4 regions of the Serratia surfactantfaciens genome follow, and region 1 is predicted to be linked to each of the others. Evidence: predicted binding sites of a transcription regulator. Region 1 holds the regulator's gene; each other region holds the start of a gene.
The links. Region 1 encodes PurR, which represses purine synthesis genes. Its sites were predicted from a motif close to CANGCAAACGTTTGCNTG; they were not measured.
Positions count from the first base shown of each region.

Region 1 (4,211 bases):
CGGTCAGCCAGGCGAAGAAACCGGCCGAGCAGGCGGCGTACATCGCGACGTTGCCGCTGAACACCGGAGATTTCAACAGTTGCCAGAAGCTGACGCCGTTTTTCGGCGCGTCGGCGGCGGGTTGCGTTTTGGCGCGCTCTTTGAGCATCAACGTCGGCAGCAGCAGCAGCGCGGTGATCACCAACAGCGCGGCGAAGATCGCCCGCCAGCTGGCGTGGTTCAGCAGCCAGGCGCCAAGCAGCGGGGCCAACGCCGGTGACAGCGCCACCAGCGGCATTATGGTGGCGAACACGCGATTGGCCTGACCTTCACGATAACGGTCGACCACCAGCGCTTGCCAGATGGCGGTGGCGGAACAGACGCCGACCGCCTGAATAAAGCGCAGGATCCACAGCTGCAGGGCGTTTTCCACCCACAGCATGCCGAGGCAGCCGAGGGCGAACAGCGTCAGGCCAATCAATAATACCGGTTTACGCCCCAGGCGATCGGAGAGCGGCCCCCACAGCAGCTGCGCGAAGGCGAAGCCGGCCAGGAAGATGCTCAGGCTGGCGCTCACGGCGCCGGCGGAGATTTGCAGTTCTTCGCGCATGGCGCCGAAGGCAGGCAGATACATATCGGTCGCCAGATAACCCAACATGCTCAGGCCGGCGAGGTAGAACATAAAGCCAAAAGAATTTCGCATGGTATTTCTCGTTAATATTTTAGTATCGCAGGTTTTTAGCGCCGGCCAGTGTATCCGGCTGGATCTCTGCTTGTGAAACGGTAATATTTGCAAAGTGCTGTTAAAAAAATTGAAGGCAAAGCGATGTGGTCTGAATATTCACTTGAAGTCGTCGACGCGGTAGCGCGCACCGGCAGTTTCAGCGCGGCGGCGCAGGAGCTGCACCGGGTGCCGTCGGCGGTGAGTTATACCGTGCGGCAGCTGGAGCAATGGCTGGCGGTGCCGCTGTTTGAGCGGCGTCACCGCGATGTGGAGCTGACGCCGGCCGGTGCGTTGTTTATCAAGGATGCGCGAGCTGTTATCAAAAAAATGCTCGACACCCGCCGGCACTGTCAGCAGGTGGCCAACGGTTGGCGCGGTCAGCTGAATATCGCGGTGGATATCATCGTCAAACCGCAGCGCAGCCGCCAGCTGGTGCTGGATTTCTACCGCCATTTCCCCGACGTCGAGTTGATGCTGCAACCCGAGGTGTTCAACGGCGTCTGGGATGCGCTGGCGGACGGCAGGGCGGACATGGCGATCGGCGCCACGCGTGCGGTGCCGGTCGGCGGCGGTTTTGCCTTCCGCGACATGGGCTATATGAACTGGCTGTGCGTAGTCAGCCCGCAACACCCGCTGGCGCAGCTGGCGGGGCCGCTGCATGACGATCAGTTGCGGCCGTACCCTTCGCTTTGTCTGGAGGACACCTCGCGCAATTTGCCCAAGCGCGTCACCTGGACGCTGGATAACCAGCGGCGGCTGGTGGTGCCGGACTGGACGTCGGCGCTCGACTGTTTGTGCGCCGGGCTGTGCGTCGGCATGATGCCGGCACATCGGGCGCTGCCGCTGGTGCAGCGCGGTGAGCTGAAGGCGTTGCAGCTGCAGCAGCCGTTTCCCGCCAGCCCTTGCTGCCTGACCTGGCAGCAGGATAAACCGTCACCGGCGATGAGTTGGCTACTGGCGTATCTGGGCGATGGGGAGACGCTGAATCAGGAGTGGCTGAGCGAGGCGGCGCCGGAAGCCGTGCAGGCTTCCGGCTCAGGGGATTAGCGGCGGTAGTCGATGAACGGGCCATCGGCGACCGAGCGGCGTTCGATCAGCTTCGGATGCACTTCGATCACCTGCGACTCTTCGCGCTTGCTGATGATGCGATCCAGCAGCATGGTGAAGGCCATTTCGCCCAGGCGTTCTTTCGGCTGATGAATGGTGGTCAGCGCCGGGGTGAAGTAGCGGGCGTTGCGCACGTTGTCGTAGCCGATTACGGAAATATCCTGCGGCACCCGCAGCCCCAGCTCGTCGGCGGCGCAGATGGCGCCCATCGCCATGATGTCACCGCCGCAGAATACTGCGGTCGGCCGCTGTTTTTGCGACAGGATCTGGTGCATCGCCTTGTAACCGGATTCCGGCTCGAAGTCGCCCTGTACGATCCACTCTTCGCGAATGTCGATCTGCGCTTCCTGCAGCGCTTTCATAAAGCCCTGATGGCGGCCGCCGCCGGTGTTGCGCGACAGCTGGCCCGGGATGGCGCCGATATCGCGGTGGCCGCGTTCGATCAGATAACGGCCGGCGAGATAGCCGCCTTCGAAGGCGTTATCGATGATGGTGTCGGTGAAGTCGCCGCGCGCCGCACCCCAGTCCATCACCACCATCGGGATGTTACGGTAGTCTTCCAGCATGCCCAGCAGCTGATCCGGGTATTCGGAACACATCACCAGCAGGCCGTCGACGCGCTTTTGCGCCAGCATCGCCAGGTAGGCGCGCTGTTTGTCCAGGTTGTTGTGCGAGTTGCACAGGATCAGGGTGTAGCCTTTGCTGTAGCAACTGTTTTCCACCGCTTCGATCACTTCGGCGAAGTAGGGGGCTTCACTCGAGGTGGCCAGCAGGCCGATCGACTTGGTGTGATTGACTTTCAGGCTGCGCGCCACGGCGCTCGGCGAGTAGTGCAGTTCTTTGATGGCGGCCCACACGGCCGCTTTGGTCTCTTCGGCGACGAAACGAGTCTTATTGATGACGTGCGAAACGGTGGTGGTGGAAACGCCCGCGCGTTTGGCCACATCTTTAATCGTTGCCATGTAAGGAATGACTCCTGAACTCACATGTTTACAGCATGTAAGTGTGATGTTAATCGTTTGCCTACGTAGATCCTTCTCCAGAGAAGCGAAAACTGAGTTTTTAGTGTGTTGAAGTCTTCAGCGCTTAATCAGGAGGGGCATGGATGCCGGTACGCAGTTGTGAACTGCGAATTTTGTCGCATATTGAGCAAAAGTGGAAGAGGTAATCGATATTATAAACCGGGAAATGATAACAAGATTTTATCGGCGAACTGTGGGAAAATGATTTGACGTACTAATTGTACGCCTTTTATCCTTAGGAAAGCCCATTTTAAAGGAGTTGTCATGGATACCGAATTGAAGATGTCGCTGTTCACCACCGTTTGCGCGCTGGCGGTCATTATCGCTTTCAGCTTCGTTGCCGCGTTGAACTGATTTCCCCCCGGCGCTAAAAAAGGCGCAGCCTGGCTGCGCCTCGTCACATCAGAAACCTGTGCTTACGCCAGGTTTTCCGCTGCGAAGGTCCAGTTGACCAACGCCCAGAAGTTTTCCAGGTATTTTGGACGCGCATTGCGGTAATCGATGTAATACGCGTGTTCCCACACGTCAACGGTCAGCAGCGGTTTGTCTTCACCGGTCAGCGGGGTTGCCGCGTTAGAGGTGTTGACGATCGCCAGCGCGCCGTCCGGTTTTTTCACCAGCCAGGTCCAGCCGGCGCCGAAGTTTTTCACGGCGGCATCGGTGAACTGCTCTTTGAACGCAGCGAAAGAGCCGAAGGACTTGACGATCGCCGCCGCCAGTTCGCCCTGCGGTTCACCGCCGCCCTGTGGCGACAGGCAGTGCCAGTAGAAGGTGTGGTTCCACACCTGCGCGGCGTTGTTGAACACGCCGCCGTTAGAGGTCTTGATGATCTCTTCGAGCGATTTGCCCTCGAACTCGCTGCCTTTCACCAGGTTGTTCAGGTTAACCACGTAGGTGTTGTGGTGTTTGCCGTAGTGGTATTCCAGGGTTTCGGCGGAGATGTGCGGCTCGAGCGCGTTTTTCTCATACGGTAATACAGGTAATTCAAACGACATTGCTTCCTCCTTTACAGCGCCATGTGCTTCCCGCCGGGGCGGGAACCGGATGGGCCGTTTTTTATTGTGGTCATTCAATCTTAACAATTTTCACCATAAAAAACAGGAGGAAAAGCGAGAAATGCGCGTGGGGAAGTGCGATGGGCGATAGCTTGAGCAGGCGGTTGCGACCGGGGCCGCAACCGCGCAGAGCGGGAAATTAACGAATGGTTTTCGGCGTCACTACGCGGCGTGCGCCGATGTAGTGGTTCTGCCAATAGTCGTTGTCGAGCTGGCTGATGCGGATCTCTTCGCCGGTGCGTGGCGACTGGATGAATTTGCCGTTGCCGAGGTAGACGCCGACGTGGTCCGCCACGCCGCGGTTGTTGATGCGGAAGAACACCA
Region 1 covers NZ_CP016948.1:1,636,521-1,640,731, forward strand. The annotation lists gene punC (purine nucleoside transporter PunC) at 1-682, opposite strand, end outside; gene punR (DNA-binding transcriptional activator PunR) at 806-1,750, shown strand; gene purR (HTH-type transcriptional repressor PurR) at 1,747-2,772, opposite strand; gene cydH (cytochrome bd-I oxidase subunit CydH) at 3,097-3,186, shown strand; gene sodB (superoxide dismutase [Fe]) at 3,249-3,827, opposite strand; gene ATE40_RS07860 (C40 family peptidase) at 4,027-4,211, opposite strand, start outside.

Region 2 (4,211 bases), 1.6 Mb from region 1:
CGCCAGGGGGTGGCCAAAGACGGTCACCGGCTCTACCCGGCGATGCCGTACACCTCGTACGCCAAAATGAGCGCGGAAGACATGCGTGCGCTGTATGACTATCTGATGAACGAGGTGCCGGCACAGAACGTCGCCAACCGCGCCAGCGACATTAGTTGGCCGCTGTCGATGCGCTGGCCGCTGGCGGTGTGGAACCAGCTGTTCCACGACGACCAGCCGTATCAGGCGGATCCGCAGCAGAGCGCCGAGTGGAACCGCGGCGCCTACCTGGTGCAGGGTGCCGGCCACTGCGGCAGCTGCCACACGCCGCGCGGCTGGGCGATGCAGGAGAAGGGGCTGGATGGCAAGGAAACAGTGTTCCTGAGCGGCGCCGAACTCGACGGCTGGTACGCTTCCAATCTGCGCGGCCTGCCGCCGGAAGAGGTGACGGCGCTGCTGAAAACCGGCCGCAGCCGCCATGCGGCGGTCGCCGGGCCGATGAGCGAGGTGGTGACCCACAGTACGCAGTACCTCAGCGACGGCGATCTGAACGCCATCGCGGTGTACCTGCGCAGCCTGGCACCGGAAAGCGCCGCCAAACCTGCCTCATCTGCTGCGCAGGCGGATAATCCGGGCGGCAAGGCGACCTATGCGATGTACTGCTCGACCTGCCACGGCAACCAGGGCGAGGGCACCGACTTCGCCATTCCGGCGCTGGCGGGCAACGCCACGGTGACGGCGGACAATCCGCTGACCGCGCTGCGGGTGGTGCTGGAAGGGGCGCATACGCCGACCACGCAACAGGCGATGGCGTTCGACATGCCGGCTTACGGCTGGGCGTTGAACGATCGGCAAGCGGCCGATCTGATGAGCTATCTGCGGGGAAGCTGGGGCAACCAGGCGGCGCCGGTGACGGTACAGCAGGTGCAGGACGCGCGCAAACTGCAGGAGAAATGAAGGGGGAGCGCGGTCTGACGGCCGCGCTCCGCAAGCATTACAGCACCTTATGCGGGCCGAAGCATTCGTAGTGGATGCGTTCGGCCTCTACGCCCATCTCCAGCAGCTGTTTCCCCACAAACTGCATGAAGGCTACCGGGCCGCAGAAGTAATAGTGCATCTGCGGATCGGCCAGGCTGCCCCGCAGCGCGCTCAAATCCATCAATCCGCGGCTGTGGTAATCGCGGCCTTCCACGTCATCGGCGCCCGGCTCGCGGTACCACACATGGCGGCTCAGATTCGGCATGCGCCCGGCAATATCCGCCACTTCATCGGCAAAGGCGTGCACGTCGCCGTTTTCCGCCGCGTGCAGCCAGTGGACCTGCGCCTGATGCTGGTTGTCGTGCAGGGTGTTGAGCATGCCGAGCATCGGGGTTTGGCCGACGCCGGCGGAGATCAGCGCCACCGGCGTAGTCGGCGCCACGTCGAGGAAGAAGTCGCCGTGCGGCGGGGCGATGTAGATCACGTCGCCTTCCTGCGCCTGCTGATGCAGGTAGTTGGACACTTTACCCTGATCTTCACGCTTTACCGCGATGCGGTAGAACTCGCCGTTCGGCGAGGTGGTCAGCGAGTACTGGCGAATTTCCTGATGCTCCAGGCTGTCGTGCTTGATGTAGACCGCCAGATACTGCCCCGGTTTGAAGTCCGCCACCCGGCCGCCGTCCACCGGCGCCAGCACGAAGCTGCAGATCACGTCGCTCTGCGGCTGTTTCTTCAGGATGCGGAATGCGCGCAGATCGCGCCAGCCGCCGTTATCGGCTTCGCTCTGCTGATAAATCTGCTCTTCACGCTGAATAAACACGTTGGCCAGCACGCCGTAGGCTTTGCCCCAGGCGTCCAGCACTTCCTGACCCGGGCTGAACATCTCGTCCAGCGTTGCCAGCAGGTGGCCGCCGACGATGTTGTACTGCTCCGGCTGAATATTGAAGCTGGTGTGCTTCTGCGCGATGCGCTCCACCGCCGGCAGCAGCGCCGCCAGGTTCTCGATGTTGGCGGCATAGGCGCAGATGGCGTCGAACAGCGCCTGACGCTGATCGCCGTTGCGCTGATTGCTCATGTTGAAAATGTCTTTCAATTCCGGGTTGTGCGCGAACATGCGATCGTAAAAGTGGGCGGTCAGCTTCGGCCCGGTTGCAGCCAGCAGGGGAATGGTGGATTTCACGGTGGCGATGGTTTGGCTATCCAGCATGGGAGCGCTCCTTGGGTTGGCTCTTGACGAGAATTTTAATGATGTATTTTAAATGCATCTTATTGGGTTCCGCGTCGCTTGTAAATGCCCTTGTTTTCGTTGCGGTGTTCTTCAGGCGTCGATCGTGTTCACAGAACATGAAAAAAGCGCATTGTTCGCATGAGGAAATGTCCGTTGATAAACGGGGACATTTCGCGGATCAAAGCCTTGCGCTGCCTTATGCCAATCGTTTGCGTAAAAACCTCTGTCAAGACCTATCTTCGGTGGGGGGAAACGGTTTACACTGTGGCCCAGAACCCAAACGGGTAGTTATTTGGTGATTTTTTAGTTAGCTGATTTAAGTCAGGAGATGCCGGATGTTAAAGCGTGAAATGAACATTGCCGATTACGATGCTGAACTGTGGCGCGCCATGGAGCAGGAAGTGGTGCGTCAGGAAGAGCACATCGAGCTGATCGCGTCTGAGAACTACACCAGCCCGCGCGTGATGCAGGCTCAGGGTTCCCAGCTGACCAACAAATACGCTGAAGGCTATCCGGGCAAGCGTTACTACGGCGGCTGTGAATACGTGGATATCGTTGAACAGCTGGCTATCGATCGCGCCAAAGAATTGTTCGGCGCCGATTACGCCAACGTGCAGCCGCACTCAGGCTCCCAGGCTAACTTCGCCGTGTACACCGCGCTGCTGCAGCCGGGCGACACCATTCTGGGCATGAACCTGGCGCACGGCGGTCACCTGACCCACGGTTCCCCGGTCAACCTGTCCGGCAAGCTGTATAACGTGGTGCCTTACGGCATCGACGACAAAGGTCAAATCGACTATGACGATCTGGCCAAACAGGCGCAGACCCACAAGCCGAAAATGATCATCGGCGGCTTCTCCGCTTACTCCGGCGTGGTTGACTGGGCCAAAATGCGCGAAATCGCCGACAGCATCGGCGCTTACCTGTTCGTCGACATGGCGCACGTGGCGGGCCTGATCGCCGCCGGCGTGTACCCGAACCCGGTGCCGCACGCGCACATCGTCACTACCACCACCCACAAAACCCTGGCGGGTCCGCGCGGCGGCCTGATCCTGGCGAAGGGCGGCGACGAAGAGCTGTACAAGAAGCTGAACTCTGCCGTGTTCCCTGGCGGCCAGGGCGGCCCGCTGATGCACGTGATCGCCGGCAAGGCGGTGGCGCTGAAAGAAGCGATGGAGCCTGAGTTCAAGGTTTACCAGCAGCAAGTGGCGGTCAACGCCAAGGCGATGGTGGAAGTGTTCCTGCAGCGCGGCTACAAAGTGGTCTCCGGCGGCACCCATAACCACCTGTTCCTGCTGGATCTGGTCGACAAAAACCTGACCGGTAAAGAAGCTGACGCTGCCCTGGGCCGCGCCAACATCACCGTCAACAAAAACAGCGTGCCGAACGATCCGAAGAGCCCGTTCGTCACCTCCGGCGTGCGTATCGGCACCCCGGCCGTGACTCGTCGCGGCTTCAAAGAAGCCGACGTGCGCGAGCTGGCCGGTTGGATCTGCGATGTGCTGGACAACATCAACGATGAAGCCACCATCGAACGCACCAAGAAGAAAGTGCTGGATATCTGCGCCCGCCTGCCGGTTTACGCCTAATCCCGCTTTCGCCTGAAAAAACCCGCTGCGGCGGGTTTTTTTATGGCCGCTTGCGGCAAACTGTGAACTGTTTGGCACTCTAATGCATTGAAGTGGAATGAAGATTGCCGGGCGGTGTGAGCTCTGTCAAAGTATTGCCCTCACACCGGAGGGATCATGGTTCTGCAATCAACGCGTTGGCTCGCTCTCAGTTATTTCACCTACTTCTTTTCCTATGGCATCTTCTTACCGTTCTGGGGCGTGTGGCTGAAAGGCGAGGGCATCGCGCCCGAAACCATCGGCATTTTACTCGGCGCCGGTCTGGTGGCCCGCTTCCTCGGTAGCTTGCTGATTGCTCCCCGCGTTAAAGATCCCTCTCATCTGGTCTCCGCCCTGCGCCTGTTGGCCCTGTTGACGTTGGCCTTCGCGGTCGGTTTCTGCTTCGGCAACGGTTGGGG
Region 2 covers NZ_CP016948.1:3,252,501-3,256,711, reverse strand. The annotation lists gene ATE40_RS15335 (c-type cytochrome) at 1-936, shown strand, start outside; gene hmpA (NO-inducible flavohemoprotein) at 974-2,164, opposite strand; gene glyA (serine hydroxymethyltransferase) at 2,521-3,774, shown strand; gene ATE40_RS15320 (3-phenylpropionate MFS transporter) at 3,931-4,211, shown strand, end outside.
Region 2: a site for PurR is predicted at 2,384-2,401, ahead of glyA (serine hydroxymethyltransferase). Genes of this name have one in related genera too.

Region 3 (4,211 bases), 2.3 Mb from region 1:
GCGGTAGCAAAAATTTTGACGTTTTTCATGATGTATTCCTCAGCGTATTGATTGGGTGAGAGCTCGTTGTCTCTCGATGTGTTAAATAGTAGTGCGGCAGGTCGGAATAAAAAATCGGAGAGTTTTGAGTATTTCATTCAAATAAATTGATTATTTTTCACCCGCTGGCGCGCGGTAAAAATCATCACTACCCTTTACAGACGATCCTTAACCGGAGAAGACTGATGACGGTAAACGCGTTTATCGGCAGCTGGGCGCTGGTGTCGTCGGCGTTTAAAAATCAGGATGGCGAGTTGAATTATCCGCTGGGTGAGCAGGTGTTGGGGCGCATCCACTATGAGGCCAATGGCACGATGGCGGCGCAGCTCTACAGCGCCGTGCGGCCGCGTTTCGCCGCCGCTGATTTGGCGCAGGGGTCCGAACGCGAGATCCATACCGCTTTCATCAATATGATTTGCTACTTCGGCCGCTATCAGGTGGAGGAAAGCGAGCTGCAGGTGGTGCATCAGGTCGAAGGCTGTTCGTTCCCCAACTGGATCGGCAGCCGTCAGGTACGCTTTTACGCTTTCAGCGGCGATCGGCTGACGTTGCGCACGGTTCCGCTGCAGCTCGGCAACGGCTTGCAGGTTGGCGAGCTGGTGTGGCAACGGACAGGAGCCTCGTCATGATCATTGTTCATCATCTCAATCACTCGCGTTCGCAGCGCATTCTGTGGTTTCTGGAAGAGCTGGGCGTGCCCTATCAGGTGCAACGCTACGAGCGCGATCCGAACACCATGCTGGCGCCGCCGGCGCTGAAAAAGATCCACCCGCTGGGCAAATCGCCGGTGATCGTCGACGGCGATCTGACGCTGGCGGAATCCGGCGCCATTATCGAATATTTGCAGGAAGCCTATGACGCGCAAGGCATGTTCATGCCGACCGATTTCCACGCGCGTCAGCAATACCGCTACTGGCTGCACTACGCGGAAGGATCGCTGATGCCGCTGTTGGTGATGAAACTGGTGTTCAGCCGTCTCGGCCAGCCGCCGATCCCGTGGCTGCTGCGGCCGGTGGCGGGCGCGATCGGCAAAGGCGTGCAGCGCGAATACCTCGACAAGCAGATCGCGCCGCACTGCGAGTACCTTGAGCAGCACCTGAACAAGGGCAGCTGGTTCGTCGGCAACGACTTCAGTGCGGCGGACATCCAGATGAGTTTCCCGCTGGAGGCGATGGCGGCGCGCGGCGCGCTGGACAATTGCCCGAAACTGCGCGGCTTCCTGCAGCGCATTCATGCCCGGCCGGCCTATCAACGGGCGCTGGAGCAGGGCGGCCCTTACGATCTGCTGAGTTAAAGCGATGGGCTATACTCGATGAGGTCATTCTTCATCGGAGGTAGCCCATGGCTACGCAAATCTTCGTTAATCTGCCCGTACGCGATCTGCCCGCCTCGATGGCGTTTTTCACCCAGTTGGGATTCAGTTTCAACCCGCAATTTACCGACGATACCGCCGCCTGCATGGTGGTCAGCGAGACGATTTACGTGATGCTGCTGACCCACGACAAATTCAGCATGTTTACCCCAAATCCGATCGGCGATGCCAGGCAGGCCACCGAGGTGCTGGTTTGTCTGTCGCAACCCAGCCGGGCGGCGGTCGACGAACTGGTGCGCAAGGCGATCGCCGGCGGCGGCAATACCTACCACCAGCCGCGGGATTATGGCGTTATGTACGGCCACGGATTCCAGGATCTGGACGGCCATATCTGGGAGCTGATGTACATGGATCCCAGTGCGGTGCAGACGCAATAATGTCGTCGTGGAAGATGTCGCTCGGGGCGTCCGGTCGCCCCGTCTTTTCGTGCAGAAGCCATTCCCGTCATTTTCTGCATAATTTGCCGCGATCTTTAGTTGATTAGACGCTAGGGAAGGCAGGATAATCGTTTGCCTTGAATAAACCACCATAAATCACCCGTACCGCGCGCTGCGAGTTAAACGTTTGCCTTGGTGCGCATCGCCGTTGGCGGTGCGACGGAAGGGCAAGGAAGCGGAACGTGACGTAAACGATTACGTGGCGATCAGGCGCGGGCGAGATTACAGGCCTGCTGCGACGGGCCGATTCATGAAACACAGGGGAAGTAACCTATGTCGAACTCTCAAGCGAACCACGCCGCAAAACCAACCGGCGGGCTTGATGGCTATTTTAAAATTTCCGCGCGCGGCAGCAGCGTGCGCCAGGAAGTGGTGGCGGGGCTGACCACCTTCCTGGCGATGGTGTACTCGGTGATCGTAGTGCCGAGCATGCTGGGCAAGGCGGGTTTCCCGCCGGCGGCGGTGTTCGTCTCCACCTGCCTGGTGGCTGGTCTGGGATCGCTGTTGATGGGGTTGTGGGCTAATCTGCCGATGGCCATCGGCTGTGCGATCTCGTTGACCGCTTTCACCGCGTTCAGCCTGGTGCTGGGCCAACACATCAGCATCCCGGTGGCGCTGGGCGCAGTGTTCCTGATGGGCGTGCTGTTTACCGTCATCTCGGTGACCGGCATTCGCGCCTGGATCCTGCGCAACCTGCCGATGGGCGTGGCGCACGGCACCGGCATCGGCATCGGCCTGTTCCTGCTGCTGATCGCCGCCAACGGCGTCGGCCTGGTGGTGAAGAACCCGCTGGATGGCCTGCCGGTAGCGCTCGGTGCCTTCACCTCCTTCCCGGTGGTGATGACGTTGGTCGGTCTGGCGGTGATCTTCGGGCTGGAGAAACTGCGCGTGCCCGGCGGCATTCTGCTGGTGATCATCGCCATTTCCATCATCGGTCTGATCTTCGATCCGGCGGTGAAATACCAGGGGCTGTTCGCCATGCCGAGCCTGGCGGACGCTGATGGCAAATCGTTGATCTTCAGCCTGGATATCATGGGCGCGCTGCAGCCGGTGGTGTTGCCGAGCGTGCTGGCGCTGGTGATGACCGCGGTGTTCGACGCCACCGGCACCATCCGCGCGGTGGCCGGGCAGGCCAACCTGCTGGATAAAGACGGGCAGATCATCAGCGGTGGCAAGGCGCTGACCTCGGATTCCCTGAGCAGCATCTTCTCCGGCCTGGTGGGCGCCGCACCCGCCGCCGTCTACATCGAGTCCGCCGCCGGCACCGCCGCGGGCGGCAAGACCGGCCTGACCGCCACCGTGGTCGGCATTCTGTTCCTGCTGATCCTGTTCCTGTCGCCGCTGGCCTATCTGGTACCGGTCTATGCCACTGCACCGGCGTTGATGTACGTCGGCCTGCTGATGTTGAGCAACGTCACCAAGCTGGACTTCAACGACTTCGTCGATGCGATGGCCGGCCTGCTGTGCGCGGTATTCATCGTGCTGACCTGCAACATCGTCACCGGCATCATGCTGGGCTTCAGCTCGCTGGTCATCGGCCGCATCTTCTCCGGCGAATGGCGCAAGCTGAACATCGGCACCGTGCTGATCGCCGTAGCGCTGGTGGCGTTTTACGCCGGCGGCTGGGCGATTTAATCACGCCTCGTTTCCCTCGCCCGGCGGGCGGGGGAAGCATGCACGGCATCTCCCTTCTTAAGATAAGTCTTCTTCTGCTCTGCACCGCGTTTTGAAAGGCACAACAAGCTTTAACCGCTGTAAAAAAAGTGATCTACTATCGGGACCAACGCAGGCCCTGAGCCGATGTCGTCTGAATCGTAGAGTCTAAGGAAAGCATGGAAATCTTTTTTACAATCCTCATTTTGATCCTGGTGGTCTCCCTGTCCGGGGTGGTGACGCGCATGTTGCCGTTCCAGGTGCCGCTGCCGCTGATGCAAATCGCCATCGGGGCGCTGTTGGCCTGGCCGCATTTCGGGCTGCACGTCGACTTTGATCCCGAACTGTTCCTGGTGCTGTTCATCCCGCCGCTGCTGTTCGCCGACGGCTGGAAAACGCCGACGCGCGAGTTCCTGCATCACGGGCGTGAAATTCTCGGCCTGGCGCTGGTGCTGGTGCTGATCACCGTGGTCGGCGTCGGCTATCTGATCTACGCCATGGTGCCGGGCATTCCGCTGGTGGCGGCCTTCGCGCTGGCGGCGGTGCTGTCGCCGACCGACGCCGTGGCGCTGTCCGGCATCGTCGGTAAAGGGCGCATTCCCAAGCCGATCATGGGCGTGCTCGAGGGCGAGGCGCTGATGAACGACGCCTCCGGCCTGGTGTCGCTCAAGTTCGCCATCGCGGTGGCGATGGGCACCATGGTGTTCACC
Region 3 covers NZ_CP016948.1:3,956,937-3,961,147, reverse strand. The annotation lists gene bhsA (multiple stress resistance protein BhsA) at 1-29, opposite strand, end outside; gene ATE40_RS18520 (lipocalin-like domain-containing protein) at 225-668, shown strand; gene ATE40_RS18515 (glutathione S-transferase family protein) at 665-1,333, shown strand; gene ATE40_RS18510 (VOC family protein) at 1,381-1,788, shown strand; gene ATE40_RS18505 (NCS2 family permease) at 2,122-3,483, shown strand; gene ATE40_RS18500 (Na+/H+ antiporter) at 3,681-4,211, shown strand, end outside.
Region 3: a site for PurR is predicted at 1,965-1,982, ahead of ATE40_RS18505 (NCS2 family permease). Genes of this name have one in related genera too.

Region 4 (4,211 bases), 1.3 Mb from region 1:
GGCCAACGCCTGCACTTCACGCAGGCTGTACGGCGTTTCCAGCGCCAGCGTCTGCCTTGCCGCGTTGCTCATCACCAGATGGGTTTCCACCTCTGCGACGTCGCGCAAAACCTGTAACAGGCGCACGCCGTAGATCGCGCCGCTGGCACCGGAAATGCCGATGATGAGTCGTTTCATGGAAAATGGCCTCTGCCGTAAAAAGTAAGATCAGGCAGACTTTGCCGCAATGGCGAGGGATAAGCAAGTCACAGGAGCAAGGTGCAGCGCCGCAAACGCGGCGCTGCACCTTGGGGGATCAACGCGGGCGATTAGCCTTCGTTGTGCAGTTCCAGATTTTCCGCTTCGGTTTGCACCCGCAGCGCCTTGGCGTCGTCGCTGCGCAGCGACTCCAGGTATTCCAGATAGCTTTGGTCGACGTCTTTGGTCACGTAGATGCCGTTGAACACCGAGCATTCGAACTGGGTGATATCCGGGTTCTCTTCGCGCACCGCTTCGATCAGATCGTCCAGGTCCTGGAAGATCAGCCCGTCGGCGCCGATGATCTGGCGGATTTCATCCACTTCACGCCCGTGGGCGATCAGTTCGTTGGCGCTCGGCATGTCGATGCCGTAGACGTTAGGGAAACGCACTTCCGGCGCGGCGGAAGCCAGATAGACGCGCTTGGCGCCCGCTTCGCGTGCCATTTCGACGATCTGCTCCGAGGTGGTGCCGCGCACGATGGAGTCATCCACCAGCAGCACGTTCTTGTCGCGGAATTCGGCGCGGTTGGCGTTCAGCTTGCGGCGCACAGACTGACGACGCGCCTGTTGGCCCGGCATGATGAAGGTGCGGCCAACATAGCGGTTCTTCACAAAGCCCTGGCGGTATGGCTTCTCGAGAATGCGCGCGATCTCCAGTGCGATATCGCAGGAGGTTTCCGGGATCGGGATCACCACGTCGATATCCAGATCTTCCCATTCGCGGGCGATCTTCTCACCCAGCTTCTGGCCCATGCGCACGCGGGCGCTGTAGACCGAGATCTTGTCCATAAAGGAATCCGGGCGCGCGAAATAGACGTATTCGAACAGGCACGGGTTGGTTTTCGGGTTCTCTGCACACTGGCGAGTGAACAGCTGGCCTTTGGTGGTGATGTACACCGCTTCGCCCGGCGCTACATCGCGCAGGAACTCAAAGCCCAGGGTATCCAACGCCACGCTCTCGGAAGCCACCATGTACTCGCTGCGGCCATCCTCCAGCGTACGCTTGCCGATCACCAGCGGGCGAATGCCGTTCGGATCGCGGAACGCCAGCAGGCCGTGGCCGATGATCATCGCCACACAGGCGTAAGCGCCGCGCAGTTGCTGATGCATCGCGGCGACTGCGGTAAAGATGTTGTCGGCCTCCAGCGGATAGTGCGGGAAGCGATCCAGCTCGCTGGCCAGCACGTTCAGCAGGATTTCCGAGTCGGAGGTGGTATTGACATGGCGACGGCCGCTTTCGAACAGCTTTTGGCGCAGCTCATGGGCGTTGGTCAGATTACCGTTATGGGCCAGCGTAATGCCGAACGGCGAGTTGACGTAGAAAGGCTGGGCCTCAGAGGCGCTCGAGCTGCCGGCCGTCGGGTAACGCACATGGCCAATGCCCATGTTGCCCTGCAAGCGTTGCATATGGCGCGCCTCAAACACATCCTTCACCAGGCCGTTGGCTTTACGCAAACGGAACCCGTTGTGGGCGTCAATGGTGACGATGCCTGCGGCATCCTGGCCACGGTGCTGGAGCACCGTCAGCGCATCATAAATCGACTGGTTTACCGGCATGAAACCGGCGATACCGACAATACCGCACATGTTGTCTTTTCCTCATCAGCGCTACCGCCCCGGCAATTGGGTCGGCAAGAAACTCGACGTGCTCTGCAGGTAGTCAAAGAACCACCTGATGACGTAACTGAACTGGGGAATGAGCTGCGACTGTTTCCAGTCGGCACTTTGTGAGAAGCCGGTAAAGGTATCCAGGAAGAACAGGATCGCCGCGACGATCAACACTCCGCGCAGCGCGCCGAAGCAGATGCCCAACACGCGGTCGGTGCCCGACAACCCGGTTTTCTCTACCAGTGAGCTAATCACATAGTTAACAATAGCCCCTACGATCAAGGTCGCGATGAACAAAATCGCGATCGCGATGCCGTTTCGCACCAGTTCATCTTCAAAACGAGTGAAATAGACCGCAAGGTAAGAGTAGAAATGGCTGGCAACAAAAAACGCACATCCCCATGTCACAAGTGACAATGCTTCGCGAACAAACCCTCGGATCAGGCTCACCAGAGCCGAAAATCCAATCACCGCTATAATGACGTAATCAATCCAGACCATGAACTATTCCAATAATGAATCGCCCCTGCATCCAATTCGCGGCGAATTCTAACAGAAAAAGAAAACGTTTGCGTAGGGGATTTCCTACCACGTTACAAATAAAAAGCGGCGATCAAAAAATTCCTAATCGCCGCGCCTACATAGGTGATTTCGCCTGCAAAAGGCGCGGTTTTTCTCGCTTTCTCTCCACCACTCCTTAATTCAGGGGCGCATCGTGCTGCGCCCCTGCGAGGTTTAACGGCCGTACGGCTTCACCTGCCCGCTCAGCCCGCTGATCGAATTCAGCGACGGCAGCGCCGCCTGCAGCTTCTGCTTAGAGGCATCTGGCCCGACGTAGATACGGGTGATCTGCCCCTGCACCGGCGTCGACGGCACGGTAAAGGCGCGATAGCCCGAAAGGCGCAGCGAGGCGACAATCTCGTTCGCCTTGGCGGCGTTTTTCAACGCGCCGAGCTGCACGACATAGGCTTGCCCGGCCGGCGCTTTTTCTTCCGCCGGTTTCGGCTGCGGCGTCGGTTCAGGTTTCGGCTCCGGCTTAGGCTCCGGTTTCGGTACCGGCTTCACTTCCACCGGCTTCGGCTGCGGCGCCGGTTTCGGTTTCACTTCCACCGGTTTGGTTTCTACCGGTTTCGGCTTAGGCTGCGGCGCCGGCTGAGGACGCGTCTCGACCGGCGGTGGCGCCACCAGCGTCGGTTGCTGAGCATTCTGCCGCGCCGCCTGTTGCGCCGCCGCTTCGTTGGCCGCCTGCTGCTCGACCAACGCGCCCGCCCCTTCCGGCGGCTGCGCCGGCAACGGCTGCGTCACCGGCGGCAGCACGTCGTTCTCTTCGACGTCGCCCGGCTTCGGCACCAAAGGAATGGCCGCGAATTCGTCCTCGTAATGCTTCTTCTTGCCGTCCAGCAACCCTGGCAGGATGATTACCCCCAGCGCCACCAGAATCACGGTTCCGACCAGTCGGTTCTGAAATTTACTCGCCACTCACACTCCCCGCATCTCGTCTAACGCCGCCATCACCTGCGCAACGGTGTGGAACGATCCACAGACGATCACAATATCCTGTTTATCAGCATCCTGCATAGCCTGCCGCCAGGCAGTTTCGACATCGGCAAAACGGCGCGGTTCCGTCAGATGTTGCGCCAGCTGTTCGACGCTGGCACCGCGCGGCCCGTCGAGCGGCGCGCAGTACCATTCATCCACCTGCTCGCTCAGGCAGGCCAACGTGCCGGCGATGTCCTTGTCCGACAGCATGCCCACCACCGCGCGCACCTTGCCGCCTTCGCGCGGCAGGCTGGCCAGGCGCCCGGCCAGATAACCGGCGGCGTGCGGATTGTGCGCCACATCGAGGATCAGCGTCGGCTCCCGCCGCACGATCTGGAAGCGCCCCGGCAGCGTCGCCTGCTGCAGCCCGGTGAAGATCGCCCGTTCGTCGATTTCCAGCGGGGAGCAGTTCAGCGCCGCCAGTGCGGTAGCGGCATTGGCCAGCGGCACGTTCGGCGTCGGCAGATCGGTCAGCAGCGTATCGCCGCCCTGCCACTGCCAGCGATCGCCCTGCTCGCTGAAGCGCCAGGCTTCACCGCGGCGATACAGCGGCGCGCCCAGCGTTTCGGCGACCTGGCGAATGCTGTCCGGCATGTCGGGTTCGCCCACTACCGCCGGCTTGCCGCTGCGGAAAATACCGGCCTTTTCACGGCCGATGCTTTCACGATCGTCGCCCAGCCAATCGGTGTGATCGAGCGCGATGCTGGTGATCACCGCCACGCTCGGATCGACGATGTTGGTGGCGTCGAGACGCCCGCCCAGGCCCACTTCCAGGATCACCACGTCGAGCCGCGCCTGTTTGAACAGCTGCAACGCCGACAGGGT
Region 4 covers NZ_CP016948.1:2,948,663-2,952,873, forward strand. The annotation lists gene ATE40_RS13835 (UbiX family flavin prenyltransferase) at 1-177, opposite strand, end outside; gene purF (amidophosphoribosyltransferase) at 309-1,826, opposite strand; gene cvpA (colicin V production protein) at 1,848-2,348, opposite strand; gene dedD (cell division protein DedD) at 2,583-3,326, opposite strand; gene folC (bifunctional tetrahydrofolate synthase/dihydrofolate synthase) at 3,327-4,211, opposite strand, start outside.
Region 4: a site for PurR is predicted at 2,406-2,423, ahead of cvpA (colicin V production protein). Genes of this name have one in related genera too.